Regions from separate parts of the Neobacillus sp. S1115 genome, predicted to be linked through region 1. Evidence: riboswitches for the same ligand, from Rfam matches in the RefSeq annotation. Region 1 holds a riboswitch; the other holds the start of a gene.

Region 1 (4,217 bases):
CCGTCTGAGTATTTGGATCAGCCATACATGATGGTTTGTTTAAACGTGGTTGCTGCAGCAACAGACGAGGAAGCAAGTTTCTTATCAACTACGATGCGGCAATTTTCCCTAAATGTTGTTCGCGGTTCCCGCATGCCATTGCAGCCGCCGGTTGAAAATATGGAACAAATTTGGACTCCAATGGAGAAGGAAATGGTGATGTCCATGTCCAGAATGACGATGTTGGGAAGTAAAGAGACCGTCCGGGAGCAGTTGTCAGCATTTCAGGAAAAATATAATGTGGATGAACTTATGGCTGTTACCTATATTTATGATGTTGAAAAACAAAAACGGTCGTATGAGATATTAAAGGAAATTGTGGACGGGAAATAGGTAAAAAGTGCAAATATCTTGCGGGATATTTGCGCTTTTTTATTATCTTATTTGTACGGATTTTATGGAAAAAAGATGTAAAATTAGTGGGGGCAATTAAAAAATTCGCTGAAAGGGGAATGGATTAATGGGAGAAGGAAAATCATCATTACTGGTTATAGACGTTCAGTTAGGTCCGCTTTGGGGGACTTATAAAAAGGATGAAACGTTTTCCGTGATACAAAAGATGATTGCTAAAGCGGAAAGAGAAAATGTCCCTGTTTTTTACATTCAGTTTGAAGGTCCGGAGGGTGATTTGCTGGCAAGGGGAACACAGTTTTGGAAGTTTGCTCCGGGGATTACTCCCCGCGAGCAGGATGTTGTGATCCACAAACGGGCGGCGGATTCTTTTTATCAAACGGATTTACAAGAGGAGTTGCAAAATCGCGGTGTGACCAACCTTGTTGTAGTCGGTGTGAGAACAGAATTCTGCATTGATACGACGTGCCGTTCAGCCTTGTCACAAGGTTTTGATGTTACATTAATTGAGGACGGTCATACCACTGTTGACGCAGTTTTTTCTGCCGAGCAGGTAATAAATCATCATAATCATACCCTGAGAGGAGTGAAGACTCCTGAACACAAGATTGCCGTTGTGAAGTCGGATGAGGTTATCTTTTAAATTAAGAACTTTTTGCGTCGTATGTCTAGCTAATATTCCGATTTTTCAAATATAAGTGTAAAATAAAAGTAGGAAAAATACTCCATTTTGATTCGCCATACGATTTTTCCAAATCAAAACGAAAGAAGATGGAGAAAATGGACAAAACGAAGTTTTTATCGAACATGGCCGGAACAGTGTTGACATTGGTCGGGATTGCGGCAATTACGGTTGGACTGGGGCTGATTGTGGCGCCCGATGGAGATGGTTTCAAGCTATCAGTTGAGCTCTTGAAAAATACTCCGTTCAGGGACTATCTCATTCCCGGTATCGTTTTGTTGACAGTGATTGGAGTAGGAAGTTTATTGGCGGCAATTCTAGCATTTAAGCTTCATCGGTTCGCAGGAGCAGCGACCTTGCTGCTTGGCTTGGCACTCGTCCTGTTTATTGTGGCCCAAGTCTATTGGATTGGTACAGGAAGCGGTTTATTGCCGATTTTAATGATTGTTGGGATTGTGGAGATGGGCTTAGGAGTTTTGATCATGGCAGTGGATTCCAATCATCAAATGTTCCACCGCCATCATAATCACCATGCACATTAAAGGGAAGAATGGAGGAATTTTACATTGAAAATGTAAGATTCCTTTTTGTCATTTTTTGCAGGGTTTTAGGAATTTTTGTTGAAAGGTTAAAAAGGATGGTTTCATAAAAAATGTTAAAGGGGTATTTGCAAAATGGAAAGTTTTCACTTTAAAGTAAATGGCAGCTGGCAGGGAGATCGGAATGGGAAGGGGCATATTCAAGGAGGCGGGCTTGATATTACTGTCTCCGCACCGGCGGATATGGAGGGTCCAGGAATCGGGTCAAATCCGGAGGAGCTGCTTATTTCTTCTTCCAATAATTGTTATATGATTACACTAGGGGCGATGCTGGGGAATCGTAAAATTGAGCTAGAAAAACTCGAGGTTGTTTCTGAGGGTGTAGTTGACAGGGAGGATGGCAAATTGAAGTTTAAACAAATTATCCATCGTCCAGTTTTTTATATTAATAGTGACTCGGGGATCTCTCCAGAAAAATTGCTAGAGATTGCAGTCCGAGCAGAAAAAGCTTGCTTTATTTCTCAGACATTACGGCCAAGTATCGATATTTCAGTAGAGCCAAATGTTGTCGTTGATGGAAAATAATACTTGACCAAAAAATGAGCTTGTACTAATATTTATATTAGTTTTTCTATATATTGTTTTGTTTACAAAACTAAAAACTATATATTGTGTTAGCCTTAAAGAGAGACGCCGAATACGGCTTAATAGGGAATCCGGTGTGATGCCGGAACTGCCCCCGCAACTGTAAATGCTGACGAAATGAGCAAACCACTGTATAAGAATGCTTATGAAAATAGGTGCTTATATGGGAAGGGCTTAGAGTAGAGGGATGCATAAGTCAGGAGACCTGTCTTTCTTAAGATGTTTCAACTTCTTCGGGGATTGAGAAGAGGAAACGACGGCGACAGAAAAGAAGGCATGGTTTCCTTTTTCTTTTTTTGTTGTTTGCTCGTTTCATCCGCTCGGATCCCCCCGAAGCGGATTTTTTATTTATAGGGGGAAAACCATGACCACACAGGAAAAATCAGATTTATACGAAGTATTAGAATCGATTAAGGAAGTTTCGATGAAATACAAGCTGGATACAACGGGGCTGGAAAAACAAATTATGGAGCTAGATATGTCAAAAGAGGAGGCAAATCAGCAGGGATTATTATATGCAGTTAACAAAATTGCAATGGACCAGCCGGATTGGACTTTTGTTGCGGCCCGCTTATATCTGTATGAACTCTATATTAATGCAGCGGAGAATAGAGGCTATGATTCTTCACTAAAATATGGGGATCTACACGGCTTAATTATACATTTAAGTAGTATTGGGATTTATTCTAGTGACCTATTAAATTTATATACGAAAGAGGAAATAGAGGAATTAGCGAAAGAGATTAATCCTGACCGGGATGAGTTATTTAATTACATAGGGTTATTCCTATTGGCAGACCGTTATCTTGCCCGGGACCATAATCGAAACATTTTCGAACTACCGCAGGAACGTTTCATGATCATTGCCATGACAATCATGAAATACGAGAAAAAGGGCGTGAGGATAAAACTGGTAAAAGAAGCTTACTGGGCATTGAGTAATTTATATATGACTGTTGCCACCCCCACCTTGGCGAATGCCGGAAAAAGCTTTGGTCAGCTGTCCTCCTGCTTCATTGATACGGTGGACGATTCCCTTGATGGCATCTATTTAAATAACTGGGACATTGCCCGGTTAAGCAAAGATGGCGGCGGGATTGGGATTTACTTTGGGAAGGTGAGGGCATTAGGCTCAGACATTAAAAAGTTCAAGGGTAATTCCTCCGGTGTCGTACCATGGGTTAAATTGGTCAACGATACCGCCGTCAGTGTTGATCAATTAGGCCAGCGCCAGGGGGCAATTGCTGTTTACTTGGATTTGTTTCACAAGGATCTAATGAACGGGTTCCTGGATTTGAAAACGAACAATGGGGACGAACGCCGGAAAGCACATGATATTTTTACAGGTGTCTGCGTGCCGGATCTTTTTATGGAAAAACTGCAGGAGACTGATGGCACTGGCAGAAGCATCGGCGAGTGGCATACCTTTTGTCCTCATCAAGTGAAGCAGGTGATGGGCTGGAAAGATGCCGATGGAAATCCCCTAGGGATAGAGGATTTTTACGATGAAATTGACCGGAAATATTTTACGGAGAAATATGAAGAAGCTGTTAACCATCCGTTACTGCCGCGAAAAACGTATAGGGCTATGGATATAATGGCGCGAATCATGATGGTGCAATTGGAAACGGGGACCCCGTATATGTTTTACCGGGATGAGGTCAACCGGCAAAATCCCAATAAACATTTATTAGGAAAGGGCCGCACCTCGATTTTCTGCAGCAACCTTTGTACGGAAATCACGCAAAATATGTCGGCGACGAAAATTGTTAACGAATACCAGGATCAGGAAGGAAATATAGTAATTGTTCGAAAACCTGGTGATTTCGTGGTATGTAATCTATCGTCTATTAATCTTGCCAAAGCAGTCCCGGCTAAGGTAATGGAGCGTTTGGTCCGTATCCAGGTCAGAATGCTGGATAATGTCATTGATTTAAATACCATTTCGGTAGGACAGGCGC
Region 2 (4,217 bases), 650 kb from region 1:
AGCTTTCCACTTCAATAAGCATCCATCAACTTCCCCCTGTCATTTGCTTGCTTCTACGAAGTAAGTACGCAAAGAATGGAGCGCCAAGAAATGCGGTCACAACCCCGAGCGGAATCTCCGTTGGGCTAAGTAATGTACGGGCAAACGTATCTGCCCAAAGGACATATATTGCACCGAAAATCACCGACAACGGCAGTAATAATCGGTAATCCGGCCCAACGATAAGACGCACTAAGTGTGGAACGACAAGTCCGACAAAACCAATCGTTCCTACGATTGACACTGCAGCAGAAGTGATTAAGGTGGAAACGACCAACACAACGAGCCGTGTCCGTTTAATGTTGACACCCAAATGTGCTGCCTGCCGCTCTCCTAATGCAAATAAATTTAATGTACGTCCATATGACATCAACACCACTATCCCAATTGCTAAATAAGGCATGAGTACAAAGGTAAATGACCAACCTCTTAAGGCTAAACTCCCCATCAGCCAAAAGACGATTTCATTCACCACTTGATCGGACAGTGACACCATAAAGGAAACAAGTGACCCAAGAAAAGCAGAAACGACAACCCCAGATAAAATGATGGTTTCTAGTTTAAACTTTCCATGTACATTTGCTAAACGGAGGACAACAAGCAAACTAATCAGCCCTGTCACAAATGCAACCAATGGTATCGTCCAAATACCAAATAAACTAGTATGAAAACCGAATAAAATGATGAAAGCAGCACCTACCGCCGACCCAGATGCTACCCCTAATGTATAGGGATCAGCTAACGGGTTGCGTAACACCCCTTGAAAGCCAGCACCAGCAAGTGATAAGCACGCTCCAACAAGAATGGCAAGAAAAACCCGTGGCAATCGAACTTTTAAGATGATTTGCTCAGCTGATTCAGGCCAGTTGGAATCTATGAGACTATGTAAAAAAGGCAGCTGGTGTAAGAGAATTCCCCAAACTTGCGAAAGCGGCAAATTAGCAGAACCAAGCGATAAACTAATAACCCCTGAGAAAAGAAGGAGAACGAAACCCGCTCCCCCCCATATCGCTAATCTTCTTTTCATTTCTTAAACGATTCCGGATAAATGGCTTCGGCAATTTGCTTCAGTGCATCTGTTATTCTTGGTCCGGGTCTGGACATAATATTTCCTTCGATCCCCGTAAGGCGACCTTCTTGAATGGCTGTAATCTTATCCCAGCCGCTTCTAGATTTAATTAATTCCTCTAACGGTTTGCCAGACTTATCATCAACAACATTTGCGGAATACAGAATGACATCCGGGTTATCCTGAATGATCTTCTCTTCGTTAATTGCATTCCAGCCTTTCATATCTGAGGCAATGTTAACACCGCCAGCCATCGTAATCAGCTCATCCATAAATTCACCCTTGCCAACCGTCCAGCCTGGAGAAAATTCAATATAGACTTTTTTCTTATCTTCTTCCTTAATTTTTGCAGCAGCTTCTGTTACTGTGCGAATATCATCCTTCATTTGTGCCACGAGTTCTTCTGCTTTTTCTTGAGTATCTGTAATGATACCAATTTGGATAATATTATTTAAAATATCCTCCAGCTTTTTCGGCTCAGTTTTATATAACTTAAGGTCTAAACCACGAAATTTCTCAGCAATATCATTTTTCATTGAGATGCCACCGATTACTAAATCCGGATTAGCCGCCATAATGGCTTCCTCATTTGGCTTTGTCACCCCGCCTACTTTTGGCTTTGTCGTTGCTTCTTTAGGGTAATCATCAAAATCAGATACACCGTAAATTTTATCGCCCAGGCCTAGAGCGAAAAGAATTTCTGTCTCCGAAGGAGAGGTGGAAACAATGCGTTCCGGCGCCTTATCAAAAGTTATTTCAGTACCCGTTGCATCCTTCACTGTAAGCGGATAAACGGTTGCTTTGTCTGTTACCTCCTTCGTTGCTGTTTCGGATTTTCGGTTTTTATCTGCACCTGAAGATTCTTTTGTTGTCCCACATGCGCTGATCGTCACCATCATTAATACAGTCAAAATTAATGCCAAAAACTTTCTCATTACTCAATTCTCTTCCCTTCGTTAATAGTTCGAGATGAGCTTGATATCTTGAAGTCTTTCCCATAACAACGAAAAAGCCCTGCTTCCATTCGGAAACAGGGCGCGCGAAAATCAGAAAAAATAAACATATTTATACTGATTATGCCGATCCTTTTCCGCGAAGGATTTCGTTGGCAAGCTTAATAGGCAGGTTTCCTGGCTTACGGGTAACATGACTTCCTCTCCTTCCCATTCCTTAACTGGAACAGTGGTACTGCGAGGTTATCCCCGAATAACAGTGGCGGGACCGCGCCGGATTCACACCGGCTTCCCTTTTAACCTTATCCAATGATAAGGCACCTACTAGCTATGTCAGATTCAATTGGTCAAGCAAATTACTCAACTAGTATTATAGCAAATACTTCATGATTAGCAAATATTTGGTTTAGGGATAAAGGAAAAGACCATGCTTACTAATTAAGAAAGGGGGGCATATTTACTTCCTTCTATCATCGATTTAGGAAAAGATATTCCTCATTAAATTAACATAATATAATTATTGATTTAGGAAATAACGACAAACTGAGTCCAGTAAGCTGAACTCAGTTTGTCGTGTCTATCTAATGATTAGTTTGTGAGGACATAATCGTTAAATTCTTTAACATCTTCCGTTAACACGTCTGATTGCAGCAAGGTGCCGCAGGAAGGACAAATTGCTTCGTGTAGTTCAGCCTTCCCAGATTCCCTGGGCTGGACATAAATCCCCAGTTCAGACATTGTTTCCACTAAATCAGCTTTTCGCTGTACGGCTCCTTCCTTCCAGTTCATATTGCTTTCGGACAGTTCATGATCGCAGAAGTTACAAGAAACTAATTTTTTGCCTGCTTTATTGACAAATTTTAACGGAACCTTTAATTTCTCCTGTTCAGAGACCTCAACTTCAGGATTTCGGCCGATCCGGTCACGACGAATGGAGCGGCGTTTTTCATGGCTTGCCTCTAAGTCAACTCTTCGTTCAGATGCATTCCAGATTACTCCATACGCTTTTTCAGCCAGATCAGGGGTAATATATCCATCCTGTAAATCTTTTTCCACCTTTTCAATCGGACGCAATAACGGATCTCCGATTCCGGCCCCACCGCCTGTCACTTGCTTAAACACTGCCTTTGGACCAAGAGGCATTCCGGCAATATGGTTGGGAAGGGTCGTATAATTGGTAAGCTCATTAGGAATTGGCAGACGTCCATGTTCGGCAATGAACTGGTTGATATCAAATTCATCAATCTTATTAAAGGAACTCGTTCCACCCGGGTATCCGCCCAGAGTGCCATGTGCAGGCATTTCGGCACAGGCGTTTTCAATGGTACCGAGTAATCCTTGATTGTTGTACGGCATCCAGGCATAATCCATTCCCTGACCGCCGCGATGATATCCGGGACCTCCGGAATTCACGTTAATTTTTCGGTAAAAATAAAACATCGGGTACAGCCCTTCATTTGTTTCCACATCAGGAATTCCATTATTCTGCTGCATTTCAAATGCGCCAATATCCAGTCCATCGCAGGTAGCCTGGGCACCCACACCGCCAGAACCGCAATCAAATGCAGGAAACGCTGTATACTGGCCATATTGATCCAACCCGACCCAAGAATTCCCCGGCCAATTGTTGTGACCAATCGCAGCAACCCGGTTCCTCAGCCAAGGATTTTCGCTGAGCTGCAACGCTTTAAAAATTCCCTCGTAAAAAGCTTTACCCGCTTTTCCTGTTGTTTCCATGTGCCCGCACGAAACAGGAGCCGGGATCACAGGGTTTACAATCGTTCCAGGCGGTCCGAGTTCAATTGTGAGCGGTCGCAACATTCCTGCATTGACCGGAATATCACAGCCAATGGTCATCGCAATGACGCCATACAAACCTCCATAAATAGCACCTGGTCCCGCATTGATAAACCCATCTGCCTGTGGGGAGGATCCACTTAAATCAACATGGAGGTGATCTTCTTCCACTGTTAATTTACATTCCACCGGATAGAGATTATCCGCTCCATGGCCATCGTACTCCACCCATTCTTTTGTGTGATAAACTCCATTTGGAATATCCCGGATGCGTTTGCGAATCGTTTGTTCGGCTAAATCCTTGTTAATTTCACAATACCGCTTGTAATCCTCTAAACCGTATTTATCGATCAGCGCAT

Evidence for each region. A riboswitch is a leader RNA that binds a small molecule or an ion and turns the genes downstream of it on or off. The one in region 1 is predicted to bind cobalamin.
Region 2: another riboswitch for cobalamin. It lies ahead of ACZ5B7_RS16590 (ABC transporter substrate-binding protein); the one in region 1 lies ahead of ACZ5B7_RS19705 (ribonucleoside-diphosphate reductase subunit alpha).

What each region holds. Positions count from the first base shown of each region.
Region 1 is NZ_AP038275.1:4,073,872-4,078,088, reverse strand. Features, by position in the region: gene ACZ5B7_RS19725 (LLM class flavin-dependent oxidoreductase) at 1-372, shown strand, start outside; gene ACZ5B7_RS19720 (cysteine hydrolase family protein) at 500-1,033, shown strand; gene ACZ5B7_RS19715 (hypothetical protein) at 1,171-1,614, shown strand; gene ACZ5B7_RS19710 (OsmC family protein) at 1,747-2,196, shown strand; cobalamin riboswitch at 2,283-2,483, shown strand; gene ACZ5B7_RS19705 (ribonucleoside-diphosphate reductase subunit alpha) at 2,621-4,217, shown strand, end outside.
Region 2 is NZ_AP038275.1:3,425,557-3,429,773, forward strand. Features, by position in the region: gene ACZ5B7_RS16580 (heme ABC transporter ATP-binding protein) at 1-22, opposite strand, end outside; gene ACZ5B7_RS16585 (FecCD family ABC transporter permease) at 26-1,066, opposite strand; gene ACZ5B7_RS16590 (ABC transporter substrate-binding protein) at 1,063-2,043, opposite strand; cobalamin riboswitch at 2,212-2,401, opposite strand; gene ACZ5B7_RS16595 (hydantoinase B/oxoprolinase family protein) at 2,650-4,217, opposite strand, start outside.